DNA from 2 places in the Enterococcus sp. JNUCC 77 genome. Region 1 is predicted to be linked to the other one. Evidence: riboswitches for the same ligand, from Rfam matches in the RefSeq annotation. Region 1 holds a riboswitch; the other holds the start of a gene.
The links. Region 1 has a riboswitch for magnesium ahead of mgtA (magnesium-translocating P-type ATPase). Riboswitches for the same ligand answer to the same signal wherever they lie in the genome.
Positions count from the first base shown of each region.

Region 2: another riboswitch for magnesium. It lies ahead of ACVWNY_RS12195 (FtsW/RodA/SpoVE family cell cycle protein); the one in region 1 lies ahead of mgtA (magnesium-translocating P-type ATPase).

Region 1 is NZ_JBTHIG010000001.1:1,247,319-1,262,659, forward strand. Features, by position in the region: gene purL (phosphoribosylformylglycinamidine synthase subunit PurL) at 1-1,857, shown strand, start outside; gene purF (amidophosphoribosyltransferase) at 1,842-3,281, shown strand; gene purM (phosphoribosylformylglycinamidine cyclo-ligase) at 3,294-4,337, shown strand; gene purN (phosphoribosylglycinamide formyltransferase) at 4,338-4,925, shown strand; gene purH (bifunctional phosphoribosylaminoimidazolecarboxamide formyltransferase/IMP cyclohydrolase) at 4,906-6,438, shown strand; gene purD (phosphoribosylamine--glycine ligase) at 6,450-7,703, shown strand; gene ACVWNY_RS06255 (DUF3788 family protein) at 8,068-8,499, shown strand; gene guaC (GMP reductase) at 8,627-9,604, shown strand; gene ACVWNY_RS06265 (aminotransferase-like domain-containing protein) at 9,714-11,135, shown strand; gene ACVWNY_RS06270 (nitroreductase family protein) at 11,147-11,875, shown strand; M-box (ykoK) riboswitch at 11,931-12,097, shown strand; gene mgtA (magnesium-translocating P-type ATPase) at 12,223-14,829, shown strand; gene pdhA (pyruvate dehydrogenase (acetyl-transferring) E1 component subunit alpha) at 15,205-15,341, shown strand, end outside.
Region 2 is NZ_JBTHIG010000001.1:2,500,969-2,516,309, reverse strand. Features, by position in the region: gene ACVWNY_RS12220 (potassium channel family protein) at 1-519, shown strand, start outside; gene ACVWNY_RS12215 (hypothetical protein) at 1,381-1,635, shown strand; gene ACVWNY_RS12210 (hypothetical protein) at 1,698-2,000, shown strand; gene ACVWNY_RS12205 (hypothetical protein) at 2,267-3,610, shown strand; gene ACVWNY_RS12200 (oleate hydratase) at 3,974-5,749, shown strand; gene ACVWNY_RS12195 (FtsW/RodA/SpoVE family cell cycle protein) at 6,304-7,446, opposite strand; M-box (ykoK) riboswitch at 7,556-7,723, opposite strand; M-box (ykoK) riboswitch at 8,330-8,496, shown strand; gene ACVWNY_RS12190 (phosphatase PAP2/LCP family protein) at 8,593-10,203, shown strand; gene ACVWNY_RS12185 (NAD(P)H-dependent oxidoreductase) at 11,119-12,369, shown strand; gene ACVWNY_RS12180 (transcriptional regulator GutM) at 12,445-12,834, shown strand; gene srlA (PTS glucitol/sorbitol transporter subunit IIC) at 12,847-13,395, shown strand; gene srlE (PTS glucitol/sorbitol transporter subunit IIB) at 13,408-14,451, shown strand; gene ACVWNY_RS12165 (PTS glucitol/sorbitol transporter subunit IIA) at 14,479-14,835, shown strand; gene ACVWNY_RS12160 (sugar-binding transcriptional regulator) at 14,903-15,341, shown strand, end outside.

The DNA of each region.
Region 1 (15,341 bases):
CGTGATATTTTTAGTATGGGTGCAAGACCGATTGCTATCTTAGATTCTTTACGTTTTGGTGAATTAGATAATTCCCGAACAAAATATTTATTAGAAGAAGTTGTCGCTGGAATTTCTGGTTATGGTAACTGTATTGGAATTCCAACTGTCGGAGGCGAAGTAGCTTTTGATGCGAGCTATGAAGGAAATCCATTAGTTAATGCAATGTGTGTTGGTTTAATTGATCATAAAGATATTCAAAAAGGGCAGGCCAAAGGTGTCGGCAATAAAATCATGTATGTAGGGGCTAAAACTGGTCGCGATGGTATTCATGGCGCTACTTTTGCTTCAGAAGAATTTGTTGAAGGGGAAGAACAACAACGTTCGGCTGTGCAAGTTGGTGATCCATTCATGGAAAAATTATTATTGGAAGCTTGTCTGGAATTGATTTTAGACCATTCTGAAATTTTAGTTGGCATTCAAGATATGGGTGCAGCTGGTTTAGTATCTTCTAGTGCAGAAATGGCTTCAAAAGCTGGATCTGGTTTGAAACTTTATTTAGATGATGTACCTCAACGGGAAACAGGAATGTCCCCTTATGAAATGATGTTGTCAGAATCTCAAGAACGGATGTTAATCTGTGTTGAATTAGGGGCAGAAGATCAAGTGGTCGAATTATTTAAAAAATATGATTTAGATGCTGTAACAATTGGTGAAGTAACTGACGATGGTTTATATCGTTTATATCATCATGATGTAGAAGTTGCGAATTTGCCTGTGGATGCTTTAGCAGAAGATGCGCCGGTTTATCAGAATGAAAAGAAAGAACCTGCTCGTATTAAAGAATTTGCGGAAATGGCTGATTTTGTACCAACAATCCAAGATGCAACAGCAACCCTTTTAGATTTGTTAAAACAACCGACTATTGCTTCTAAAAAAACAATTTTTGAAACTTACGATTCTAGAGTTCGGACTAATACAGTGGTAGGCCCGGGTAGTGATGCCGCTGTTCTTAGAGTACGTGGCACGAATAAAGCATTGGCAATGACAACAGATTGCAACGCCCGTTATTTATATCTAAATCCTGAGGTTGGCGGACAAATTGCAGTTGCAGAAGCTGCGCGAAATATTGTTGCATCTGGTGGACAGCCTTTAGCGATTACTGACTGCTTAAATTATGGTTCTCCTGAAAAACCTGAAGGATTCTGGGAATTATGGACATCTGCTGATGGTATTTCTGAAGCTTGTACCGTTTTAAACACACCAGTCATTTCTGGGAATGTCTCTTTATATAATGAAACAGACGGAAAAGCGATTTATCCAACTCCAATGATTGGTATGGTTGGCTTAATCGAAGACTTAAACCATGTAACAACTCAACAATTTAAAAATGTTGGTGATTTAGTCTATGTGATTGGTGAAACCAAAGCCGATTTTAATGGTTCTGAAATTCAAAAAATGCAAAAGGGTTTAATTGAAGGGAAACTAATGAATTTTGATTTAGCTACTGAAAAAGAAAACCAAGAGTTGGTTTTATCAGCAATTAAAGCTGGTTTAGTATCTAGTGCTCATGATTTGTCTGAAGGCGGTCTAGCAACGGCTTTAGCTGAAGCTACTTTCGCGAATGAATTAGGGATTTCAGTGAAGGTTGATTTGAAAGCAGCAGAATTATTCAGTGAAACACAATCTCGTTTTATCCTTTCTGTGAAAAAAGAAAATCAAGCAGCTTTTGAAAGTAGTGTTAAAAAAGCGCAATTTATTGGTGAAGTAACTGCCGATGGTCAATTAACAATTGAAGCGAATGATGGAAAAATTAATGTTGCAGTCAAGACAGCCAAAGAACTTTGGGAGGAAGCTATTCCATGTCTTATGAAGTAAGAAGTTTAAATGAAGAATGTGGTGTGTTCGGCATCTGGGGTCATCCAGATGCTGCACGCGTCACTTATTTTGGTCTCCATAGTTTACAGCATCGAGGACAAGAAGGCGCCGGTATTGTATCAAATGATGAAGGTAAATTAAAAGGATACCGTGATTTAGGTTTATTGTCTGAAGTTTTTAAAGATGAACGACAGTTAGATCAATTAACTGGACAAGCAGCCATTGGTCATGTGCGATACGCGACTGCCGGAAATGGTAGTGTGGATAACATTCAACCGTTTTTGTTTAAGTTTTATGATGGCGATTTTGCACTAGCGCATAATGGTAATTTAACTAATGCTAAAACTTTAAGAAAAGATTTAGAGGAAGAAGGCGCAATTTTTCACTCTAATTCAGATACAGAAATCTTAATGCACTTAATCCGTAAAAGCGCCAAACCAGATTTTTCTAGTCAATTAAAAGAAGCCTTGAACACTGTTAAAGGTGGTTTTGCTTATTTAATGATGACGGAAGATTCTATGGTAGCCGCTTTAGATGCCAATGGCTTCAGACCATTATCAATCGGACAAATGGTGAATGGTGCATATGTGGTTGCTTCAGAAACTTGTGCCTTAGAAGTAGTTGGTGCCGAGTTTTTACAAGACGTAAATCCTGGTGAAGTAATTACTATTAACGACCAAGGTTTGACAGTTGAAAAATTTACTGATGAGACACAACATGCAATTTGCTCAATGGAATACATTTATTTTGCTAGACCTGATTCAAATATTGCAGGGGTAAACGTTCATAGTGCTAGAAAAAATATGGGTCGAATTTTATCATCTGAAGCACCGATTGAAGCGGATATGGTAGTCGGTGTGCCAAATTCATCATTATCAGCTGCTAGTGGTTATGCAGAAGCAACTGGCATTCCTTATGAAATGGGTTTAGTAAAAAATCAGTACATCGCAAGAACTTTTATCCAGCCTACCCAAGAATTAAGAGAACAAGGTGTTCGGATGAAGTTGTCAGCAGTTCGAGGTGTTGTTGAAGGCAAAAAAGTCATCATGGTAGATGATTCGATTGTGCGTGGGACAACCAGTCGTCGGATAGTGGAATTATTAAAAGAAGCCGGTGCAAAAGAAGTTCATGTACGAATTGCTTCACCACCTCTACGCTACCCTTGTTTTTATGGAATAGATATTCAAACAAGAAAAGAATTAATCGCAGCAAATCATTCAATTGAAGAAATTCGTTCAGAAATCGGTGCTGATTCTTTGGCCTTTTTAAGTGAAGAAGGATTAATTGACGCGATTGGCTTGAAGTTTGATGCACCTTATTCTGGTTTATGTATGGCTTATTTTAATGGGGATTATCCTACGCCATTGTACGATTATGAAGAAAAATATCAAGAATCATTACGTGAAAAAATTTCATTTTTCTAAAGGAGAGAAATAATGGCTAACGCATATCAAAAAGCTGGTGTCGATGTAGAAGCGGGTTATGAAGTGGTAGAAAGAATTAAAAAACATGTCAAGAAAACTGAAAGATTAGGCGTGATGGGCGCAATTGGTGGCTTTGGCGGCAATTTTGATTTAAGTCAATTAAACGTCAAAGAACCCGTCTTGATTTCTGGTACTGATGGTGTGGGAACAAAATTGATGGTCGCTATTCAGGCAGATCGTCACGATACAATAGGGATTGACTGTGTAGCAATGTGTGTCAACGACATTATTGCGCAGGGCGCTGAACCATTATATTTTTTAGATTATATTGCTACTGGAAAAAATGTTCCAGAACGTTTAGAACAAGTTGTTGCCGGTGTAGTTGATGGTTGTGTGCAAGCTGGGGCAGCTTTAATTGGTGGCGAAACAGCTGAAATGCCAGGTATGTACGGTGATAAGGATTATGATTTAGCTGGCTTTGCTGTGGGGATTGCCGAAAAAAGTAAAATTGTAACTGGGGAAAAAATTCAAGCTAGCGATGTTTTGATTGGGTTGCCTTCATCAGGAATTCATTCCAATGGCTATTCTTTGGTTCGTAAAATTTTCTTTGAAGATAATGATTTTACGATTTCGGATAAATTGCCAGAACTTGATTGGGCATCGTTAGCTGATGAATTATTAAAACCAACTCGGATTTATGCCAAGGCAATTTTACCTTTGGTTAAAGATGAATTACTCCATGGTGTAGCTCACATAACTGGTGGCGGATTTGTTGAAAACTTACCAAGAATGCTACCTGATCAACTTGCTTGTGAGATTGAATTAGGAACCTGGCCAATCTTACCAATTTTTTCAACTATGGAGAAATATGGTCAAATTCCTACCATGGAAATGTACGAAATTTTCAATATGGGTATTGGTATGGTATTAGCGGTTGCACCAGAAAAAGTTGCAGCGGTTCAAGAGCTGTTGCAAAAAAATGATGAAGCTTCTTATATTATTGGAAAAGTAACTGACAAAGTTAATGAGTCGATTTCATTTAAGGGAGCAAAATAAATGAAAATTGCTGTCTTAGCTTCTGGGAATGGTTCTAATTTTGAAGCTTTAGCTAATGCTGTTCGAAATGGAGAGATTCCTGCAAAAATTGATTTACTTTTTTCTGATCACCAGGATGCGTATGTCTTAAAGAGAGCGGAAAAATTTCAAATTCCCAGTGAAAGCTTTGAATTGAAAGAGTTTGAAAATAAAGCTGCTTATGAAGATGCATTATTGAATTTACTGAAGAAAAATCAGATTGATTTAGTTATTTTGGCAGGTTATATGCGAATTGTCGGTGAAAAACTTTTGCAAGCATTCCCGAAAAGAATTATTAATATTCATCCGGCATTATTGCCTAGTTTCCCGGGATTACACGGTATTAAAGATGCTTTTGAAGCTGGAGTAGCTGAAACAGGTGTCACTGTTCACTATGTAGATAGTGGTGTGGATACTGGACCAGTTATTGCGCAAGAAAAAGTGATTATTGATAAAAATGATACTTTAGAAACTTTAGAAGAAAAAATTCATGCAGTTGAGCATGGACTTTATCCCGCAGTCATTGCGAAAATCATAAAGGAGTTTGGTCATGAAACGTGCGCTGATTAGTGTATCTGATAAAAATGGAATTGTTTCGTTTTCTGAAAAATTAATCGAAAACGGATTTGAAATTATTTCTACTGGTGGAACTAAAAAAGTTTTAGATGAGGCCGGTGTAAAAACAATCAGTATTGATGAAGTCACTGGTTTTCCAGAAATGATGGACGGAAGAGTGAAAACACTGCACCCGAAAATCCATGGTGGTTTGTTAGGACGAAGAGACTTAATTAGCCATATGGAAGCAATGGACGCTCATGACATTCAACCAATAGATTTGGTTTGCGTGAATTTATATCCCTTTAAAGAAACTATCTTGAAAAAAGAGGTTACGGAAGCGGATGCGATTGAAAATATCGATATCGGTGGTCCAAGTATGCTTCGTTCAGCGGCGAAAAATTTCGCGGCTGTTACTGTAGTGGTAGATCCGCTAGATTATGAAACAGTTTTACAAGAATTTGCTGAAAACAACGAAACTAGTTTAGCTACGCGAAAAAAATTAGCGGCAAAAGTTTTTCGTCACACGGCTGCTTATGACGCCCTGATTGCTGAATATTTAACAGCAGCAGTTGAAGTTGCTGAACCAGAAAAATTAACTTTAACTTATGATTTAAAACAAACTTTACGATACGGTGAAAATAGTCATCAAAAAGCAGCTTTTTATCAAGATGCTATTCCTGTTTCTTATTCAATTGCTAGCGGGAAACAATTACACGGCAAAGAATTATCGTACAATAATATTAAAGATGCTGATGCTGCTTTAAGGATTGCCCGTGAATTTTCTGAACCAACTGTTGTGGCGTTGAAACATATGAATCCTTGTGGTATTGGAACTGGGAAAACAATTTTTGAAGCTTATAATTATGCATACGAAGCCGATCCCGTTTCCATTTTTGGCGGTATTATTGTTGCTAACCGAGAAGTTGATTTGGCAACAGCTGAGAAGATGCATGAATTATTTCTAGAAATTATTATTGCACCATCTTTTTCTGCTGAAGCATTTGAATTATTGTCGAAGAAAAAGAATTTGCGATTATTAATACTAGACTTTAGTAATTCAAGTTCTGAACAAGTAGAAATAGTATCTGTACTAGGTGGTTTATTAGTTCAAGACCAAGATATCTTGACTGAAAAAGCAGAAGGGTACGAAGTCGTCACGGATCGCCAGCCAACCAAAGAGGAATTAAAAGCGTTAGAATTTGCTTGGAAAGCTGTCAAACACGTGAAATCAAATGCGATCGTCGTTGCTAACCAGCATCAAACAGTTGGTATTGGTGCCGGCCAAATGAATCGTGTGGGTTCTGTAAAAATTGCGCTAGAACAAGCTACTGATAAAATGGCTGGCGCTGTTTTAGCTAGTGACGCTTATTTTCCAATGGATGATTCAGTAGAATATGCAGCTGAACACGGCATTAAAGCGATTGTCCAACCTGGTGGTAGTATTCGAGATAAAGATTCAATAGCGATGGCAAATAAATATGGTGTAGCGATGGTCTTTACTGGTGGCCGTCACTTCAGACATTAAGAGGTGACCTGATGAAAATTCTAATTATCGGCTCTGGTGGTCGTGAACACGCCATTGCTAAAAAAATATTAGCTAGTCCAAAGGTGACAGAGGTATTTTGCGCAAAAGGAAATCCTGGTATGCTAAATGACGGCATTCAAACTTTAGCTATTGAAGAAGATAATCATCCGGCTTTGATCGAATTTGCTAAAGAAAATCAAATCGAATGGACATTTGTCGGACCTGAAGTACCATTGTTGAATGGGATTGTCGACGATTTTCAAGCTGCTGATCTAAAAATATTTGGACCTAATAAAGCAGCTGCAATGATCGAAGGTTCAAAAGAGTTTGCTAAACAAATTATGCTAGAAAATCAAATTCCAACTGCAGCCTACGAAGTATTTACTGATTTTGATCAAGCGCAGGCCTATATAAAAAAAATAGGCACGCCAATTGTAATCAAAGCAGACGGTTTAGCTGCAGGCAAAGGGGTAGTAGTGGCACAGGATGAACAAGAAGCTTTATCAGCACTAGATGAAATGCTCAATCAAAACCGTTTTGGTGAAAGTGGTGCTAAAGTGGTGATTGAGGAGTTTCTAGCTGGTGAAGAGTTTTCGCTATTATCTTTTGTTAGAAATAATGATGTTTATCCAATGGTTATTGCTCAAGACCATAAGCCAGCTTTTGAAGGAAACAAAGGGCCTAATACTGGTGGAATGGGTGCCTATTCTCCCGTACCACAAATTTCCGAATCAATTATTAATAAAGCAGTCGAAAATGTTGTCAAACCTGCTGTAAATGGTATGGTTCAAAATGGTACACCTTTTTCTGGCATATTATATGCCGGCTTAATTGCAACTTCAGATGGACCAAAGGTTATTGAATTTAATGCCCGTTTCGGTGATCCAGAGACTCAGGTTGTTTTGCCGCGTTTAGCTAGTGATTTGGCTGAAGTTATTGACGATCTGTTGCATGAAAAAGAACCAAAAATAAACTGGTATGATTTTGCTAGTGTTGGTGTTGTTATAGCTGCTGATGGCTATCCTGGAGATTATCAAAAAGGTATGCCGGTTCCAACCTTTGATGATGAAAATGTCAACATTTTTTATGCCGGAGTTTCTGATTCAGATGGTCTAAAGGCAAATGGAGGCCGGGTTTTAGTTGTGGAAGCAAATGGTGAAAATATTTCTGATGCACAGCAAAAAGTTTACAAAGCATTAGAAAAAACAAATACAGATGGTTATTTTTTCAGAAAAGATATTGGTGATAAAGGTCGTAATAAATAATCAATTTATTTGTTTTTAATTTTCTTAGTTTTTAGTAAGATAAAAAATTTGCTAGAAAAAAATAATTGAATAAAATAAAAAAGAGCTTTATTGCAGCTTGCAATAAGGCTCTTTTTTTAGTAAAATCAAGACCGTTGTGAAGAATAAAAGCATTAATATTAATAAGTAGAAACAGATAAGTGAAGATAATAAAGAGGAAAACAATGACATGCGCGGTATATCATGTTAAAATAAAATTATGAAAAAATAATGAGATTAGAATTGAAAAAATAAGTTTTTATGAATATTGTTATCCCAATATTTTAAATTTTATGTTGTTCATTCTTGTACGTATATATCAATTGATAAGAAAAGAGGAAGTTTGATGGATGATAAATGGCTATCGTCTCAATTGGAAGCTGAAAAACCCAATATGGAAGCAATCATGGATTTTTTACCAAACTCTCAGTATTTAAAAATTTTGCTGGCACAACTCACTCGTCACTATGAGCCACAAATTAAAATAATATTTCAAAAAAAGCTTGGATGGCACATTGAAGTCGTACAATATCAAGGTTTATTGTGTTCAATCATCATTCATGACGACTATTTTTCAGTAAAAACCCCACTACCTGATTTTGGGATTCGCTATTTAACGCCAATGATTCAAGTAATGTCTGATGAGTTTAAAGAAAAGTTTGCACAAATATCTCCATCAACAAAGATGATCGAAATGGATGTAACGAATGAAGCTGAAATGGAAGATGTCGTTTTTCTAGTCAGTCTTCAAGCTAAAAACTTAAGAGAAAAACATTAAAAAGGTTTAATGTTCGTGTTTTAGCAAGAATAATAAAAATTATTCTTGCTTTTTTCTCATTTTTATTGTAAATTACATAGGGCGAAATGTCCTATGTTTTTTATTGTGTAAACAAATGGAGGATTTTATGAAAGTATTTGATTATGAAGATATCCAACTAATTCCCAACAAGTGTATCGTGAACTCTCGTTCAGAATGTGACACAAGTGTTAAATTAGGTAAATTCAGCTTTAAAATGCCAGTGGTTCCCGCTAATATGCAAACAATTGTCGATGAATCAATCGCAGAATTTTTAGCAGAAAATGGTTACTTTTACATAATGCATCGTTTTTACGAAGAAGAGCGGATTCCGTTTATTAAAAAGATGCAAAAAAGATGTTTGTTTACATCAATCAGTGTTGGTGTAAAAGCGAATGAATATGATTTCGTGCAATCGTTGGCCGATCAAAATTTAGTACCAGATTATATCACAATTGATATTGCCCATGGTCATTCTGATCCAGTGATTAATATGATTAAGCATATTAAAAAATTATTGCCGGATGCATTTTTGATTGCTGGTAATGTTGGAACTCCTGAAGCGGTTCGGGAACTAGAAAATGCTGGTGCAGACGCGACAAAAGTCGGCATTGGACCCGGTAAAGTATGTATTACTAAAATTAAAACTGGTTTTGGAACTGGCGGTTGGCAATTAGCAGCATTAAGTTGGTGTGCAAAAGCTGCCCGAAAACCTATTATTGCCGATGGTGGAATTCGTACCCATGGTGATATTGCTAAATCTGTTCGTTTTGGAGCGACAATGGTAATGATTGGCTCACTTTTTGCTGGCCATGAAGAGTCTCCAGGTGAAACCAAAGTTGAAAATGGTGTCGTTTTAAAAGAATATTTTGGTAGTGCTTCTGAATTTCAAAAAGGTGAAAAGAAAAATGTGGAAGGTAAAAAAATCTGGATTCCGTTTAAAGGTCATTTGAAAGATACTTTAGTGGAAATGCAACAAGATTTACAGTCTTCAATTTCTTATGCAGGTGGTCGCGATTTGGAATCTATCCAAAAAGTTGACTACGTAATAGTTAAAAATTCAATTTTCAATGGTGATACAATTTAAATTTAAAAGTGATAGAGGAAGATCAAATTGATCATCCTCTATCACTTTTTTTGATTGACAGTGGCCCTTTCCTCCAGTAATTTTAATACTAAGGGAAGTGAGTCGACTGATGTGGCAGTTAAATAACCAAAAAAATATTCCAGTCTATCAACAAATTATGGAACAGTTAATCGAATATATTCAAAATGGCCAATTACTGCCGGGAGATCGTTTGCCACCGGAGCGAAAATTGGCTGAGACTTATCATGTGAATCGTTCAACAGTAGTTCATGCGTTGGATGAATTAGTTGCTTTGGGCTGGATTGTACGAAAACGTGGTAGCGGAACGCTTGTTAACGAGGGAAACTGGGGCAGAACAGCTAATCCTCGGATTGATTGGCGAAGGCGATTAGCCGACAATCATTTTCAACAAGAAGCGTATTTAGTTAAACTGCAACAGCAATTGAAATCAGTCCAAAGTTTGGATCTATATACTGGAGAATTACCACTGAATTTAATTCCCAGTTTTCGTTTACCTTCTTTCAAATGGGAGACATTGCTACTGGAAGAACAAAAGCAAAGCCCATTGGGTTATTTACCATTACAGGAATTAATTGTTCAGCGGATAAAAAAAGAACAAAAAATCGATGTTTCTTCTAATGAAGTGCTAATTACATCAGGAGCCAAACAAGCCATGTTTTTATTGCTTCAAGTGATGTTACAAAATGGCGATAGTGTCGCGATTGAAGATCCATCATTTTTGTACTCTTTGCCAATTTTTGCTACTGCGGGCATTCGATTGTACGGTGTTGAATTAGATAGCCAAGGAATGCGAGTGGATCAGTTAGAACAATTGATTTTAACCAAAAAAATCAAAATGATATTAGTCAATCCGACCTTTCAAAATCCAACTGGCAGGACTATGTCTTTACAAAGAAGAAAAGAATTAATTGATTTAAGTCGAAAATATCAAATTCCCATTGTAGAAGACGATGTGTTTAGCGAATTGGCCTTCGTAGATTTACCGCCGTCCTTGAAAGAACTTGCACCAGATGAAGTCATTCACTTAGGTTCCTTGTCAAAAATATTTGGTTCATCTTTGAAAATTGGTTGGATTGTTGCAAATCGTGATTTGATTGTGCGTTTAGCCGAAGCACGTCAAATGGTTGATTTTTCTTTAAGCGTTTTTCCACAGGTTGTTGCCAGCACTGCATTAAAGGATCCTTATTTTAATCAAAAGCAGCAGAATTTAGTAGACACCTTAAAACAAAGCGCTCGTGATTTTGAAAAAGAATTAAAGCTTTTATCAAATGATTGGCAGTTTGAACCGATTGAAGGTGGGTTGTATGCTTATTTAACCTGGAAAAATAAAAAATTAACGAGAAAAGATTGGGAACTTTTTTTAGATGAACAATTATTGGTAGCTCCGGCGTTTTTATTTAGTAATGATACGATGTCCCTTAGGATTAATTACACTCGTCTAAATCAAGAAAATTTGGCAGTGTTTTTTAATAAATTTCAACAAATCACCGATCAATTGAAACAAAAATGAAGGAGGTCAATATGAATAATCAAATGCTAGATCTATTACAAACCCGTCGTACGTACCGTGATTTCGATGAGAATTATCAACTATCGGAAGAAGAATTACAGGTGATTTTATCAGCTGCAAGACAGGCGCCAACTTGGATGAATGGACAATTCTACAGTATTTTTGTGGTAAAAGATTCCTCAATTCGAGAAAAATTAGTTGCAATGAATCCAGGTAATCCCCACATGCTAAAAAGCTCTGTTTTTTTAATTTTTGTTGCTGATTTAAATCGTTCAAAAAAAGTCGCTGATAAATATGAGGTTGATTTCCCGATAATTGAAGGAATTGATCCATTATTGACTGCGGTGACTGATACAGCCTTAGCCATGAATAGCGCAACATTAGCCGCTGAATCCCTCGGGTTGGGTAGTGTTATTGTAGGAAGTATTCGCAAAGACATTGATGCAATTAGCCAATTATTAAATCTACCCGATTATATGTTTCCAGTAGCTGGAATGAGCATTGGTAAACCAACTGTTGAAATGAAAGTAAAACCACGTTTACCCGAAGAAGCTATTGTATTTTATGACACTTTTAAAGATTATGACTATCAAGTGATTGAAAAATATGATGAAACGATGGACAAATTTGCAGAAGCCAGAGAAACAAAAATCTGGAGTCAAAAATTTGCTGATTATTTTTCACAAAAACCAAATACTGCAGTTGATCAATTTCTTAAAGATAAAAAAATTCAAAAATAACTTTAGATGATTTGACAGAAACAGATTTTCAATTTATAGTTATTTTATTAAATAATATAAATATTGTTAGGTGAGGCTCCTATATGGACATAAGCTACTGCCGCAAAGGAATCGAGAGACTCCGAGTTGGTCTAACAGATGCCATCGTGAAGGTGACGTTTAACGTAGCTGACAAATTTTGTCTACGCCCTATAGTGCTAAAGCTCAACGATGACATGATTGAGGTTATTTCCGCATGCTTGTTGTTGAGTGTGCGTTTTTTTGTGTCTGACAATGAAAGGTGGTGAGGAAGATGGATCTTGACGAACATCCGAGTAAGAGAATAAGAAATTGGAGGAATTATTATGATGAGCAAGAAAAATCTCCTTGCCAAAAATATCAGCAAGGACCAAGAACTAAAAAAATTAGCACAATTAACTGATCGGGATTTATTTTTAAACTTAAGGACTTCTGAAAAAGGTTTGTCAAATCAAGATGCAAAAACGCGTTTGGAAGAATATGGGCCCAACGAAGTATCTGCACAAAAACCGACGCCTGCTTGGTTATTGTTTTTACAAGCCTTTAACGATCCTTTTGTTTATGTTTTAGCATTGTTAGTGATTGTTTCAATTGCCACTAAAGATTTTCAAGCGGCAATTGTAATGGTTATTATGATTTTAGCGAGTGTTTTAATCACTTTTATTCAAGAATACCGTTCCCAAAAAGCCAGTATTGAATTAAAAGAATTGATTGAAAATACCTCTGCCATTACAAGAAATGGCGAAACAGCGGAAATACCAATGGATGAAATTGTTCCTGGAGATATCCTAACTTTAGCAACGGGTGATATGATTCCTGCTGATGCAGTTTTGATTTGGACCAAAGATTTGTTCGTTAATCAATCTTCGTTAACGGGTGAATCAATGCCGATTGAAAAATTTATTAATAGTGCCCACAACAAAATAAGTGAGGAAACTGCCCTAGATTTATCAAATTTAGTTTTTATGGGAACAGATGTCTTGAGTGGTCAAGGCAAAGCTATTATTTTAAAAACCGGGCAGCAAACATTTTTTGGAGACATTGCTAAAAATGCAACAGCCAAACGTGGGAAGACAAGTTTTGACATTGGTTTGACGAAAGTTAGTAAATTGCTATTACGGATGATTATGGTTTTATTCCCTTTAGTTTTACTAATTAATGGTGTTACTAAAGGAGATTGGAGCAGTGCTTTCTTCTTTGCAATTGCCGTAGCAGTTGGTTTAACGCCAGAAATGCTTCCAATGATTGTTAGTTCAAATCTGGCCAAAGGTGCTTTGACATTGTCTAAACAAAAAGTGATTGTGAAAGAACTAGCTGCGATTCAAAATTTAGGTGGCATGGATATTTTGTGTACTGATAAAACCGGTACGATTACAGAAGATCGTGTGGTATTAGTTGAACATTTGAACCCTTTAGGGGAAGAAAATCGCCAAGTTTTAGATCTAACTTTTTTAAACTCAACTTATCAAACTGGTTGGAAAAACTTAATGGATATTGCAGTGATTAATTACTATGAAGAACAAAAACAGCAATTACCTTATCAAACAGTCCAAAAAATCGATGAAATACCCTTTGATTTTTCACGTCGTCGTTTGACAGTTGTGATTAAAGCAGATGATCATCAATTAATGATCACAAAAGGTGCGGTTGAAGAGATGGCGACTGTCTGCGATAAAGTAGAGATTAATGGAGAAATCTTACCCTTAACTGATGAATTAAAAGAAAAATTGCAAGAAGTAAACCAAAAAATGAATCGTCAAGGTATGCGAGTAATCACGGTGGCAATCAAAAAAGATGTCCATAGTGATGCAATTTATAGTAGCAGTGATGAAAAAAATATGACTTTAATCGGTTTTATGGGATTTTTAGACCCAGCAAAAGAATCTGCTAAGACTGCAATTGATTCTTTGCATCAACATGGAGTAAACGTCAAAGTTTTAACAGGTGACAATGAAATAGTAGCCCAAAAAGTTTGTAATGACGTAGGTATTGATGCCAGTAAATATGTTTTAGGTACTGAAGTTGACCGAATGAGTGATCAAGAATTACAGATTGCTGGTGATACAACTAATTTATTTGCAAAATTAAATCCAATGCAAAAAGCTCGGATTATTGAAAATTTACAAACAAAAGGCCACACGGTTGGTTTTATGGGAGATGGAATTAATGATGCACCAGCTTTAAGAAAAGCCGATGTGGGGATATCGGTTGATACAGCTGCTGATATTACCAAAGATGCCAGCTCGATTATTTTGTTGGAAAAAAGCTTAACCGTTTTAGAAAGCGGTGTGTTAGAAGGCCGGCGAGTATTTAGTAATATGATGAAATATATTAAAATTACGATTAGTTCAAATTTTGGGAATGTCTTTTCAATTTTAGTTGCTAGTGCCTTCCTACCATTTTTACCAATGTTGTCCATGCAACTTTTATTGCAAAACTTAATTTATGACATTGCTCAGCTAACAATTCCTTGGGATAATGTGGATGAAGAAGAATTAGTTAAACCAACAAAGTGGGAAACAAAAGGTTTGTTGAAATTTACGGTTTGTATTGGTCCAATCAGTTCGATTTTTGATATCTTAACTTTTGTCTTAATGTGGTATGTTTTTGGCGCAAATACAATAGGAAATCAAAATCTATTTCAAACAGGTTGGTTTGTTGTAGGTTTAACGACGCAAGCCTTAGTAGTTTTAATGGTAAGAACTAGAAAAATTCCATTTATTCAAAGTCGTCCGGCACCACAAGTTTTGGCTAGTCTACTGGCTGCAGTAGTGGTTGGTATTATTATTGTGATCACGCCAATAAGAGCGCAATTTGATTTTGTAGCATTACCTAATGCCTATTGGGTATGGTATTTCTTAATTGTTGTTGGCTATTTAATTGCAGTGCAGATTGGGAAAAAAATATATATCAAAATTGCTGGTGAATGGGTTTAAAATTATAACAGAGTGACTTTTATAGTTGCTCTGTTTCTTTTTTTATAGCAAGTATATTTCCACAAGTGGATTTTTTCACAATTAAAAATTGTAATTTTTAAATTGTTAGATCACGAGTTGATTTATGACTGGCAATCATAGCGGAAGAAAGAGGTTTCAGTCTCTTGTTAGTTTTATTTGTTAAACCACTTTAGTTTGGTCATTTTTTCACAAAAAAATAAGAAATTTCTAGCTAAAACTTTTATGGTAGCGTTGCATATTGTTTGTCTTCTCATGTTAAAAATGATACTTTAATGATGAAGCTGAGAAATCAGTAGTACAGATTCAGTTCCTGTTTTATCAGTGACTGAGAAAAAGAGAGGAAAGTGTGACAACATGGCAGAAAAAAAGAAAACGATCGACTTTAAAGCGTTATTAGCCGATATTAATGCTGATTTCCCTGTTTATCAAGCAATTGATGAAGATGGAAAAGTAGTAAACGAAGCATTAATCCCAGATTTATCAGATGAGGA
Region 2 (15,341 bases), 1.3 Mb from region 1:
AAAAAAAAGGAGTTTTTTTTAGAAAATATATTTGATTTAGTTGCTATACTCCCATTTAATTTACTTACTGGCAATCTCTTATTCAGCACCAATAGAATTTTTAGAATCATTAATTTAATGCTTAAGTTAGGGAAAAAAAAGAATAGTTTTTTGTATGAAAATGTTTTTATATACGGACTTTATGCAAGTGCTTGTATTATATTTGTCGGTAGTGGTTTTTTTAGCTTTTTTGAAAATAAAAATTATGGAGAAAGTATTTGGTGGAGTATTGAAACAGTAACTACTTTGGGTTATGGAGATATTATTCCAAAAACAGCCTGGGGCAAACTAACTGCTTCAATAACTATGCTATTTGGATTAGGTTTTATCAGTTTGATTACTTCGACGATAACAAATTATTTTAGTAAAAATAAGATACACAAAAAACATTCTTCTGAAATAGAAAAATTGCATGAAAAAATTGATTATCTTACTAAGCAAGTTGAAATTCTAACAAATAGTAAAGAGAAAAAAGATTAACTGGTGGAGGATTGGTAGAACAATTTCAGCAATATGTTGGAGATTACGGAAGATACTTTAGACAAATCAAAATTAACAAAAATATAAGAATAGAATAAGCAAAGCTTTTCTTTACTCAGTCATTGTATTGGCATTAACGTAAGAGAGTTGAATTTGCCAAGAAAAACAATTCATGCCATTAAAGAAAGAAGCTACTAGTTATTAGGTGATATTTATGAATAAATTACTGAAAATGAGATTACTTACTGTTACAAATAGTAATCCCGATTGGTCAAGTAATAAAGAGGAATTACAAAAAATATAAAAATCTAGTTGAACTTTTATTTGATTCAAGTCATCCCCTTCCGTCAATTAAAAATGATTGGGCTAATTTCAAACGTAGTGATTTTCTGTTTTTATTGTCATTAGGTTATGATACAAAATATATACCAGAAATATATGTAGTAGGATCTCAAAAAATAAACCTTTGGAAAAAAATTAAGGTTTACATGGTAAAACAAAAGATGAAATGTATTCAGATGAAGTTGTCAAAGTGAGAAAGCAGAAAATACTTTCTGATTATGACATAAATGTTGGATGAGACAATATGCAAGCAACAGATTAAGGAACACATGTTGGCATTAATGGATCAAGATGAAATTAGATTAACAATAAAATACTAGTAAAGAAAATCTATTATTGACTGTTCTTCTCCACTTCCTAAGAATCAAAAAAATGGGAGAAACAAAGGATATCCGATTTTTTATTTTCAATTAAAAAATTACTTATTTAGCATGGTTACTAAGTAAATCCAATTATGATTAGACGTAAAAATTATTTCGGAGTATTATAGACCTACAAATAAAGAAAGCGGTGTTTATTATGACGGATTATGAAAAAAAAGAAGAAAATGTAGCCAATAATGTGACTGACACAGTAGTTAAATTAGATAGTGAGTTGGATAAACTTAATTCACTTAATGAAGATACTAGCAAGGAACATGAATTTAAGAAATGGTATGCAGAAAAGAAAGCAATTCATGAAATTAAACATATTTTATATGATGCTGGTAAATATGATAAATATGATGAAGATGAAATGAATAAAATCGATACTTTTTTTGAAAATTTGAAGTGACATTGAGCTATAAATGTTTACTTATACATTAATCATAGCTTTTTATAAAAGGACGGATGTTTATGAAAAACCGAACTAAAATTAGTATAGGAATTGGTTTACTGGCAATAACAGGGGCATATGCTACAGTTAATTTTTCTGAAAAAATATTAGGGAAAATTGAGAGTGAAGTAACTCGTTACAAAACAAAAAAAGTTGTCAGAGATAAATTTAACAATAATGAAAAATTATTAAATATTGTTGATGATTTATCTGATAGTGAATTAAATTCTCTTAACCAAATTGCTAAAGATGTAAAAAATAGTAGAGAAAAAGTAAAACAAATAGGAAAGAAAATTAAAGATACTACGGGAAATGTATTGTAATCATAAAAATTCAAATCTTTTTCGGAGTAGAGCATTCTACTTCGATTTTTTATTTTTCTATTGAATTTAATTCCAATTATCAATAGCAATTTATAACTAGTTACTTTAGCTATGTTTCAAAGCACAGCCTGTGATTATAAATGTAATAAGTTAGAAACTAACCGTTCAATATCACCTGGGAAAAATAGTCAAATTATCAGTTTCAATTTTATATTCTGAAATTTAAAAAATCAAATTAGAACATATATTACAAAAAAGGAGAAAAAATGAGAAGAAATTTGAATCTTATTGGACAATGTGCACTGTCTATTATTAGTACGACCATAATCATTATTCCATTTATGCTTTTTATTCAGTTAAGCAATGGATCTAACTGGAGTACTATACTTCCCTTCATTCTTTTTTATATTTTTAGGATGACAGGTATTTTTTTTATTCGTGGAATAAAAACTACGTTGAATAGTTATAGCCTTTTGAAAATCTCTTTGATAAGCGGGCTACTGGGATGTATTTTTAGTGTATTGGGTAGCACTTATTTTCCCATGTACATTTTAGGTGGATTTTTTTTAGGGCTAAGTGGAGCGTGGCTACCACCTTCAAATACAAGTTTAAATATTTATTTAAAAAAACAGAATGAAAAACAAAAAAGTAGCAATATTATATCACTGATTATGATTGCGATATTAGGCATTACTATGTTCTCACCCATAAACTTTCGTTATAGTTTGTGTTTCTCATTCTATGGTTTACTGTATATCATCTCATTATATATGGTTTATCAGTATTCAGGATATAAAATAGCATCCCACGATTTAGAAGAATCCAAATATAGCTATTTAGTTTTATTTTTTAGTTTCTTATTTCTATTATTTTTGTTACGATCTAGCAGACTAATGCTAAACTCAGAGGAATTTGATTATTTTATTTATGGATATATTTTTTTAATTATTTTAGGTGTTATAAGGTTATTTATTTTTAAATCTCACGAGGAAAAAAGACTACCGCGTTCTTTATCTTTTTTAACCATAATTAATGGATCATTGGGAAATTATTTATTTTTATTTTGTTCCTTATACGCTAGTGGATATTATGGAAGAGAGGCAGTAGCTTTTAAAGTGTATCTCCCTTATGTTTTAGGCATGTTTTTAAGTACTTCAACAAAAAAATTCATCTTTAAAAATATGAAAAATTATTCATTGTTAGGTGTGATAGTGGGATTGGTAACTATTTTAGCAACTCCCTTTTTTTCATTGGGAATTTTTTTAATTAGCTTATTTAAGAGTATTTTAAATTCTTGGTTGACAATCCAGTATAGTGAAACAGAGTCTCTACCTATGGATAAAAGAATATGGGTAAAATATACAATTCAAAATATTGGTAGTATATCACATCAGTTTATTTTAATGATATTAGCGTCTGTAATTTTGACCAGTGACAAAAAGACTGTAAAAGAATTTTTTATATATAGCAGCAGAGCAGTATCAACTCATAATAGTATGGTGATTATGCAATCGTGGAATCATATTGCCACTGCACTGATATTATTGCTAGTTGCTATGTATTATTTGATCATTTTAAAGATACAGTATTCTACAAAAGATATCCTTTAGTTTACGTCAAAAATTAAGTCAAATAGAAAGTCTATTTCATTGTTCAAATTAAAATATTAGCTTAATTTGAATTCCTTTAAATTTTTAATCAAATTAGTTGAAAAATCAAAAATATTAATATAGCAGTATTCACGAGTAGCTTAATCTCTCGTGGATACTGTTTTTTCAATAGTAACTATACGTCGAAAAACATTCCAATTTTAGACACAAAAAAATTGGATTTAGTTACTAGAATAATATATAGAAGTACTTTATATTTTGGACAAATCTCAATGTTTGTCTATTTAAAAAAATCGAAAAAAAATGTAAAGTACTCTTGTATCCAAGTCTAAAAAAATAATTCTTTTAAAGGAATGATGACAAATGTATTACTCAAATGGAAACTATGAAGCTTTTGCACGTCCAAAAAAACCTAAAAAAGCTGATAAGGTATCTGCCTACTTAGTTGGTTCTGGACTGGCTTCACTTGCAGCAGCAGCATTCTTGATTCGTGATGGTCGTGTGGCTGGAAATAGAATTCATATTTTCGAAGAATTGAGTCTTGCCGGAGGCTCATTAGATGGTATTTACAAGCAAGAAAATGGTTTCGTTATACGAGGTGGTCGAGAAATGGAAAGTCACTTCGAATGTCTTTGGGATCTCTACCGTTCCATTCCTTCATTAGAACAGGCAGATGCTTCTGTTTTAGATGAATTTTATTGGTTGAATAAAGAAGATCCCAACTCTTCGCATTGTCGTTTGATTCATAACCGGGGAGAACAAGTAGCTACCGATGGTCAATTTTTATTAAGTGAAAAAGCCATAAAAGAAATAATTGCACTTTGCTTAATGGAAGAAAGTCAGCTACAGAATAAAAAAATTAGTGAGGTCTTTTCTGATGATTTTCTTACTTCAAATTTTTGGGCTTATTGGTGCACAATGTTTGCCTTTGAAACTTGGCATTCAGCAATGGAAATGCGCCGTTATTTAATGCGGTTTATCCACCATATAGACGCTTTAGCTGATTTTTCATCATTAAAATTTACTAAATATAACCAATACGAATCATTAGTATTACCTCTGTTAAGCTTTCTAAAAAAAGCTGGTGTTCACTTCCAATATAATACGCAAGTGGAAAATATTTTAATTAAATCAGATAAAAGCGGTACAAAGCAGGCGCAACAAATTCTACTAAAAGTAGATGGATTTCCTGAAACAATCGATTTAACTGAAAATGATTTAGTTTTTATTACTAACGGTTCTATTACTGAAAGTTCAACATATGGCGATAATGATACTCCTGCACCTATTTCACATAAGCTAGGTGTTAGTTGGAACCTTTGGAAAAAACTAGCAGCGCAAGACATAACTTTTGGTAGACCAGAAAAATTCTGCGAAAATATTCCAGATGCTGCGTGGGTAGTTTCAGCTACCATTACTACATTGGATAAAAAAATTGCACCTTTTATTGAAAAAATAAGCAAGCGAGATCCTTATAATGGAAAAGTCGTTACTGGCGGAATTGTTCACGTAGAAGATTCAAATTGGAAATTAAGTTATACGTTAAATCGTCAACCACATTTTAAAGAACAACCAAAAGATCAACTAGTCGTCTGGTTTTATGCACTGATATCTGATACTGATGGAAACTATACAAAAAAAACAATCACTGAATGCACAGGTAATGAGATTGCAGCTGAATGGTTATATCACATGGGAGTTCCTAATGAAATGATCAACGATTTAGCGATTCATTCATGCAACACGATGCCTTGCTACATGCCTTATATTACTTCTTATTTTATGCCGCGTGCAAATGGTGACCGACCACTAGTTATTCCTGAAGGATCTAAGAATTTAGCCTTTATCGGAAATTTTGCAGAAACAAAACGAGATACTGTTTTTACTACTGAATATTCAGTTCGGACAGCTATGGAAGCAGTGTACGGTTTATTAGAGGTGGATCGAGGTATTCCTGAAGTTTTCGCTTCTTGCTATGATATTAGAACATTGATGAAGGCTACTTATTATTTAAATGATCAAAAGAAATTAATTGATCTAAAAGTTCCTTGGTTTACAAGTCTAGTGGAAAAGCATGAACTAAAAAAAATTAAAGGTACATTCATTGAAGAATTATTAGAAGACAGTGGTTTGTTATAATACTAAGTAATCTTTAGTGTATAAACAAGCATCGATGTGTCCTTCTATAAAAAAGATTACTATCTAAAAAGTAGATCAAAATGAACAACCGAGAAGGATTTTTCTTTTCGGTTTTTTTAAAAGTAACAGGGAATTTTTTTAAAAAAATTATTGATGGATTGGGCAGCCTCCCATGTATTTAACCATTCAAACTGTAATATTTTAATCTTCCACAGTTAAAAAATACAATCACATGATAGATTATTATTACTTTTAGTTCTCGTTTGAAACGAGAACTATTTTTTTCAAAACAAACATTAGTATACTTTTTCTAATTACAGTGGTTACCCTTCCCATTCCCAAAATTAACACTTTTTATTCCAAATAAAGCATTGCCAATACGGATTTATTCTATTCTCTACAATGTAACTCATAGGTGTATATTAAATAATAAGTAATTTCTCTTTTTTGTTCAGATTACTGCCATAGGAGACATTCAAAAAAGTAAGCTTTTAGAATTGAAACTACTGACTAGATTTCTAGAGATCTCTTATGGGTGATAATTATGGTTTATATTATTTTAGAAGATAGAGATTTTTGCGAGATATAATATTTAAACAAATACCCAAGGCAAAAGATAGGATTAAATAACTAGTTCCTCCATAACTTACGAAGGGTAATGGTACTCCTGTCATAGGAATTAATCCTAAGACGCTTGCGACATTGATACTAGATTGGATAAGTATCAGCGTCCCAAATCCAATAAGTACTAAGCTCAGTTGCTGATCTTTGCATTGAATGGATTTCTGAAAAATCCTTAAGCAAACTACAAAAATTAAAAATAAGACAAATATAGCGCCTAGCAACCCCAATTCTTCACTAATAATTGAAAAAATAAAATCTGTCTCTGCTTCTGGTAGATATCCCTGCTTAGTAAGACTATTGCCTAAGCCAAGTCCTAAAAAACCACCATTATATAAAGCATAGTAAGAATTAGCCATTTGATATCCGTATCCATGCTCATCTAAGAAAGGATTGTGAACTATAGAAATGCGATTATAAGCATGAGAAAAAAATGTTGGCAACAAATTGTTTTCGCCTAAAATTAATACAATAGTGGCTATTAAAATTATCCCCATTAAAAATAAGCCTATCCCTATTATTCCTTTTTCAACAGGAATTGCTGCCGCCCAAATGATTACTGCGACTATCACTATAATCATAAATGCTCCAGAAATTTTAGGTTGCAATAATACTAAGCCAGTAGCTAACCCTGTAATAATAAATGGTTTAGTCAATTTTACATTGGTAATATTTTTATTTTTAAAATAACTTGCTAAATATAAAATTAGAAATATAACAATGATTTCAGATGGTTGAAACTGAAATCCCCCTATCGAAATCCATCTCTGTGCGCCATTGACAGTTACAGCAAAAAAACCGACTTTTACCATAATTAAAAGGAGAAATGAAACTATTAAACCTCCCTTAATAAAAAGTGGGTGTAGCAAATACTCAAGCTTTATAAAAAAGGTTACCCCTATTATTGTCAAACTTATTATAATAAATATAAATTGCCGATATAATAAGCTTAGCGAGTATTCATCTGTGACCATCAGTCTATAAGAACTGGCACTATAAATTTCTAAAAGCCCAATTACAGATAAAATAAAATATGGAACTAAAATAACAATGTCAATTTTTCTATTCTTGATCATTCAATTTCTCCTCCTAAAACGATAGTTAGGTGGAATTGATAACCAATTCTACAAGTAACCCAAATAAAAAAGGCCTAAAACCTTTTTTGAACAGATTTTGACCTTTATAAGGTTGTCTCATCGTTCGAGTTTTAGCACTATGCAACGTAAAGAAAAAATATCTTAGTTATTTGAAAAAGCCTTAATTCGACAATTCCTGTTTGACCCATTGGTATCTTTCGATATTTCTGGGCAATAACCTATTTTTACATAGGAGCCTCACCTAACAAGTTTATTTAATTGCGTTCATATTAATTTATTTCTTTTGCCGATACAACGAATTGGAAAAATCTTAAAAAAAAGCTGATAAATTCTTATTAATTCTTTATTTAATCGGCTCTCCGTCAAATAGTGTTGCAAAGGGTTTTTATTTTTATATTAAGTTATGCTTTTCTATTAATTGCTATTACAATAAAATTTTTATTTTTTAAAAAAACTGGATATGGAATAAAAATTATAAAAACATAAATAAATGATCAAATAATAACAAAAAATGTTCTACAGACTTTAGATATATAACTGGTAATAACCATGAACTTGTTAAAAGATGAGAGTAAAGTAGTGACAATTCAGAATATAAGTGACCAAACAATTGATGATGTAAAATTCTTAGCAAAATTAAGTAATCGGAACTGTTTTACAGAATATTGAAGAACGTGAATGCATTCCCGTCAAAGTAAGTAACCATTTGTAAATATTTTTTTGGTGGACGGAAAATTGTTTTTTTCAATATATTCATTATTCTTTTCCAATAATACGATTGAAATAATTAAAAAAAAAATAAACTTACTCAAAATGATTGAAAGCAATACAACCTTAATTCTATACTTTTGGCAGTTAGATAAAATAACCTTGTTAGGTGAGGCTCCTATCCAAATATAGGCTATTGCGCAGAAATGTCGAAAGACACCAATGTGTAAAACAGGAATTGTCGAATTAAGGCTCTTCTAAAGATAGCTAAGAGAAATCTTTACGTTGGATAGTGCTAAAGCTCAGACGATGAGAACCGATTGATGTACTGTTTGCTTTTTTAGAAAGTAGCAATTGCTTATTTACGATCAATGCTGGCTTAGTCTCCTCTTTCAAGGAAAAAAGAAAGGGATTCTCATGCAAAGATCAGAAAAAAAAATTCCACGTTACACCATAACAACCATTTGTTTTACTTGCCTCACGCTATTAGTGGCTGCCAGTCCAAATTGGTTTCAACAAATAGACGAGGCAATCTATCACATCAAATGGCAATTAAATACGTCACTTTTAACGATTATCAATCTGATGGCGAAAACAGCAACGATTGGCCCAATGTCCCTGTTCTTCTTGTTACTTATGATTTATCTTTTTCAGAAAAAAGAAAAAGTTCTTGCCTTTTGGGCCGTTAGTAACCTTTTAATTGTAGGCTTTTTAGGGAGCGTCTTTAAACATATTATTGGTCGAACTCGACCAGATTTAGGTGCTTTAGTCGATCGAAGTTCCGCGAGTTTCCCTAGTGGGCATTCTCTGTTGGCGATGTGCCTTGTCTGTACGGTTTTTATCACTTTAACTTATCTTAAAGTTGAAAAAGCTAAAGGGATAAAAATTTTTTTAGTTGCTTATCTTGTTCTGATTGTTTTAGGAAGAATCCTTCTCCGCGTTCACTATCCTAGTGACGTAATTGCGGGTATGCTTCTAAGCTATAGCTGGGTAAACTTTTCGTTCAGTGTTGTGAATCAACGTTATTTACAAACTTTCGCAGAAGAAGACATCACGCAACGGAGTAGACGACATCATCGTAAAAGAAAAAGTTTACTCCTAGTGTTCAGTTTGACTCTTTTATTTTTAGGAACTCTTTCTATATCAGCTTACGGCGTCAGCATGTATCATAATTTAAAAAAAACAGCGAACACAATGTATAAACCACGAAAATCGTCAACTAAAAGTCCAGATTTGGCTAAAGGTGAACCTGTAAGTTTCTTAATTATGGGAATTGCGAATGATTCAAAACGGAAGACTGATTATCGCTCCAATGCTTTAATGGTGGTCACGGTTAACAATCAATTAAAAGAGACAACCATTACTAGTATTCCGCGAGATTATTATGTAGAAATTGCAGGCACTGATGGAGAATATAATAAAATCAATGCAGCCCACGTTTTCGGAGGTGCTGATATGCAAATTAAAACGGTAGAGAATATTTTACACATTCCTATCAACCATTACTTTTCTGTTGATATGGATGCCATGAAGGACCTTGGCGATGCTGTCGGTGGTGTTACCGTGAATAATGCCTTTGCCTTTGATGCTGAAGGTATCCATTATCCAAAAGGTAAGCAACATTTAGGCGGATGGGAAGCTTTGCAGTACGCACGTATGCGGTATGAAGATCCAGAAGGGGACTATGGTCGTCAACGTCGCCAACGAGAAGTTTTAATTCAATTAACAGACAAATTACTTTCTTTTAACAGCTTACTAAAGTATCAAGAAATTCTGGATGTTATTGGTGAAAATGGAGAAACTGATCTATCTTTTGACCAAATGATGTCCATGTTAAAACAATACACGCCTGCACTAAAAAATATCAAAACCGATCAATTAAAAGGCTACGATTTCACAGGTGATGGTGAGACTGGAATTGAAGGAATTTCTTATCAACTTGTAGAAGAAAGCGAACGCCAACGTGTCGAAAATGCCATCAAAGAGCAGATGGATATTGATACAAATCAGGATGAACAAAATCAATAATTATATTCCATAGAAGAAGCTATAACAAAAGCGTTCAATCCCGATACCTGATAAGGAATGGCTCTGTAATATGATTATAAATAATTTTATCGACATAACATATTAGAGAAATTTTTTATGATGATGACTAAAGATACAAGGTATTCTACTGAATTTAAGAAGGTTCTGGCTTCTTTAATTTCAGATAACTTACTTTAAAAAGGGAAATAAAATGAGAGTATTAACTATTAATAACTTGATTCATCGAGCTAATTTCACTCATGAGCTAACTATGGATGTAGGATATAGATTGAAGAGGGGCCAAAAATTTTGGCCTCTTTATTTCACACTAAAGGACTTACTTTATACTGGAGCCTAAAATTTGTATTCATTAGACAAAAATAATTTCTTTGAATTTAGATGTGGATTTTTAATAATAAAAATTTTATGCGTGTAAATTAATAATTTTGTATATCCCAAAGGCGGGCAATAAAATCAATCTAACTATATATGTAATTGTTGTATGCATATAGAGATTCTAAGAATAAACAAGATTTAGCAAATTGAATTATTGGAAAATATAAGGTAAAAAATACGTACAGAAATATACTGAATCTAAAAGTTAGACTTTTAAGGAGTGGAGAAATCCACTCCTTTTTTTACGATTTTTTAGTTTGAATTAAGGAAATAACATTAAAATATTCATTAATCATTTAAAAATCCATCAATATAAATAATAATTTTTTACAAACTAAAACCCATTGAAACCCTTATTACCATCGATTTTCTTCAAAAATTTATGGCTTCTAAAAAAAGTTTGTGAAAAAAATTTAAGAGAAAGCGTTGACAATATTTTTAACGATGTTATACTAATCCATGTAAAACACATATGACAAACATATTGACATATGACAAAATTAGTTGGAGGGAAATATAATGACACTTTATGGCAAATTACTTGAACGTGAAAAAAATAACAATCCTATTAAAGTAGGTGTAATCGGCGCAGGACAAATGGGATCAGGAATGATTGCACAAATTTCGACAATTCCTGGAATGATTGTTGCTGGAATCAGTGATATTAATTTAGATAACGCCAAACGTGCGGCTGAGGCTTACAATGCGAGTGCAGCTCAAAAAATTGATATTTTAACTACGACAGATTTTAAAGAAGTCATTCACTCTGATAAAGTTGAAATCATTGTTGATGCAACAGGTGTTCCAGAAGTTGGCGCACAAATTTCTTTTGAAACTTTAATTGCGAAAAAACATATTGTACTATTAAATGTTGAAATTGATATTACCATTGGCCCATTAATGAAAAAATTATATGATGCAGCTGGCTTAGTTTACACTGGTTCAGATGGTGACGAACCGGCAGTAACAACTCAATTATTTGAATTTGCTAAAACAATGGGTATGGAAGTTTTAGTTGCTGGTAAAGGAAAAAATAACGCGTTAAAAGTCAGTGCAAATCCTGATTCAGCTCAAGCAGAAGCAGATGCTAAAAAGATGTCTAGTCATATGTTGGCAGCTTTCCAAGATGGAACAAAAACTATGGCAGAAATGAATCTGTTATCTAATGCGATTGGATTTGTACCAGATAAAGTTGGAATGCACGGAATTTCAGCTGATTTAGATGGCACAGTAGAAAAACTTGATTTAAAAGAAAATGGCGGAGTTTTAGATAACTTTGGTGTTGTTGAATATGTCGATGGTTTAGCACCAGGTGTCTTCGTAATTGTGAAGGGTCAAAACGAAGGTGTGCGTCACGAATTAAGTTACTTAATGAAAAAAGGTGAACGGGATCATCACTTGTTATACCGTCCGTTCCACTTAGCTAGTTTAGAAACACCATTGACGATTGCTCGAGCAGTTTTAGAAAACGATCATGCAATTGTGCCAATGGGAGCACCAATTTCTGAGACAGTAGCGGTAGCGAAAAAAGATATCAAAGCTGGTGAAAGAATCGATGGTATCGGTGGTTATTGTGTCCGCGGTGTGCTAGAAACACATGCTGATATGAAGAAAAATGGAAATGTGCCAATCGGTTTAGTTGGCGGTAGTTCTGTAGCTAAACGTGATATTAAAGATGGTACGTTCTTAACTTATGATGATATTGAAATTGATGAATCAACTACTGTTTATCGTTTACGTAAAATGCAAGATCAAACCTTTGCAGAATAAAAATAAGTTGAATTTCTGGTGAAGCAGAAGTGATCATCGCTTCTGTTTCATTTTTTAAAAGAAAAGAGGAATGTCATGAATTTATTAATGGTCGTCGTGTTGCTTTTGATGGTGCTACAGTCACTTGCCAGTTTTATTCAAGTCCGCAATTATAATCGTTTTATTAGTAAAATTACTAAAGAATATGCTGGACAGACAGGTTTTGAACTACAGACGGATGTATCAAAGGGTTGGCTGTCAAAGACAATTGTGGCAATCGTAATAAATGAAGCCGGTACAATTGAACACTGCTATATTTGCCGCGGGTTGACAATCTTTGCAGGTTTTAGAGAAATGAAAAATTATCAAAATATGCATTTGAAAGATTTTTATGAAAAGCAACAGACAGTGAAACATCTATCTAAGACAGAGAATTTATTGGGAAACATCTACCTACGGAAAATGGAAGCGATTACTAATAATTAGGAGGAACAAATAATGAAGTATATTGAATGGTTCGGAACAAATTTTATTGGATTATTTGAAGCTGGCGGGGAGCAGTTTACAAGTTTTATGACGGGGATTGTTCCGTTATTGATTGTTCTACTGACTTTCACTTATTCAGTAATTGCCTTTATTGGTGAAGAAAGAGTCGACCGAGCAATTCGATTTTGTTCGAAATACATGGTGTTACGTTACTCAGTGATGCCGATTTTGTCAGTCTTGATGCTGACTAATCCAATGGCTTATACTTTTGGGAAATTTGTTAAAGAAGAAGAAAAACCAGCTTTTTATGACGCAGTTGTATCTTTTTTACATCCGGTAACAGGATTATTTCCTTATGCAAATGCTGGTGAATTATTTGTCTTTTTAGGTATTGCTAATGGGGTAACACAAGCTGGTTATAGTCAATCGACTTTGGCTGTTCGATATTTTATTGTCGGTGTCATCGTCGTATTTATGCGGGGTGTAGTCACTGAGCAAATCACTAAGTTTTTAATCTCTCGTGAATCGAAAAAAAATTCAGCCAAGAGTGTGGCTAGCTAGGAGGATCTTGACATGTTTAAAACAATTTTTGTGGAACCAGGAAGTAATGGTTGGGGTGTTGGATTGGAATTGACACCAACTGATCAGAAAAATAAAGTTGTTTCTGTAACGGGTGGCGGGATTCATCCAGTCGCGCAAGCAATTGCAGATTTAAGTGGGGCAGAAGCTTGGGATGGTTTTAAAAACCAAGTACCAGAAGAAGAAATGATGTGTGCTGTCATTGATTGTGGTGGTACAGCCCGAATCGGAGTTTATCCCATGAAACGGATTCCAACGGTTGATGTATTGCCTTCCTCACCATCTGGCCCTTTGGCAAAGCATATTACTGAAGATATTTTTGTTTCTGGTGTGAAGCCAAATAATATAAAATTAAGAGATAGCGCTACTGTAGAAGAAGTTCAAAGTGCTGGAATTGCCCAAGCCGAAAAAGAGATAGTTAATGCAGCGGCTGAAACTGAAGAAATTGAAGAAAAATTTGAAGAGAAATATGCAAAAGCAAAGGCAGATCACAAAGCTAATAACGAGAAGAAAGATGGCTTTTTAGTTCGTTTTTCTCGCGGAATCGGTGGCGTGATGGGTGTCTTCTATCAATCAGGTCGTGATGCGGTTGATATGCTTTTGAAAAATATTATTCCGTTTATGGCGTTTATCTCAATGATGATTGGGATTATCAACTACACTGGTATTGGTGATTGGATTGCAAATGTGCTTTCTCCTTTGGCGGGATCTCTACCAGGAATGTTGGCTTTAGCATTAATCTGTAGTATTCCAATCTTGTCACCAATCTTAGGACCTGGTGCGGTTATTTCACAGGTTATCGGTGTTTTGATCGGTACACAAATTGCAAACGGATCAATTCCTGTACAGTATGCATTGCCAGCATTATTTGCCATTAATGCTCATGTAGGTTGTGACTTTATTCCAGTTGGGTTAACATTAGGTGAAGCAAAACCTGAGACGGTTCAAGTCGGTGTGCCGGCAATTTTATATAGCCGAGTATTGACTGGTGTAGCTGCAGTAGCGATTGCTTATGTCTTCAGTTTTGGTATGTATTAAAAATTTAAAAGAAATTGAGGGATTCTCATGGTAAAAACAAAAGTAACTGAAATTGGTTCAATGGTAGAAGCATTTGCCGAAGAAAAATTGATTATTTTATTTGGCCCAGAAGCAACGGCTGAATTGAGAGATATTTGTGTCATTCATGAATTTGAAGAAAAACCAGAGGATGCCTTGAAAGTTGGTGGCCTTATTAAATTTGGTAGTCAAGAATATAAAATTGCCGCAGTTGGCTCTCAAGCTAATGCAAACTTCGAAGAATTAGGTCATATCTCGATTTATTTCCGTGATGAGATTGGCGAAATTTTACCAGGTGCGATTATTATTAGTCCAAGTAGTTATCCTGAAACAGTTGAAATTGGCGAAGTAATCGAATTTTTATAAAAGAAAATATGGTGAGGTGAGGCAATCGTTGTCTCACTTTTGCTGTTTTGGAAGGGGGTCAATAAAAATGAATGAACAAATGAATCGGGATTTAGTTAGAGTTGCCACAATGTATCATAAAGAGGATTTGAAACAGTCGGATATTGCCAAGAAAATGGGGATTTCTCGGTCGCTGGTTTCAAAATATTTGAATGATGCAAAAAAAGAAGGAATTGTTGACATTTACATAAAAAGTGAAAGTGCTTACTCAGCAGAGCTGGAATTAAGCTTAGAAAAAAAATTCGGGTTAAAACGAGCAGTCGTGCTAGACACAAACAATATCAGAGAAAATGAAGTCGAGAAAATTTTGGTGCAAACGGCTATTTCCTCCTTTAAACGAGACATTGATCAAGCAAATAAAATCGGTATTTCGTGGGGGAAAATGTTGCGGCGTTTTGTGGATGAATTCCCTTATGAAAATAGTCCTGAAACGATGATCGTGCCATTAATTGGTGGGATGGGTCCTG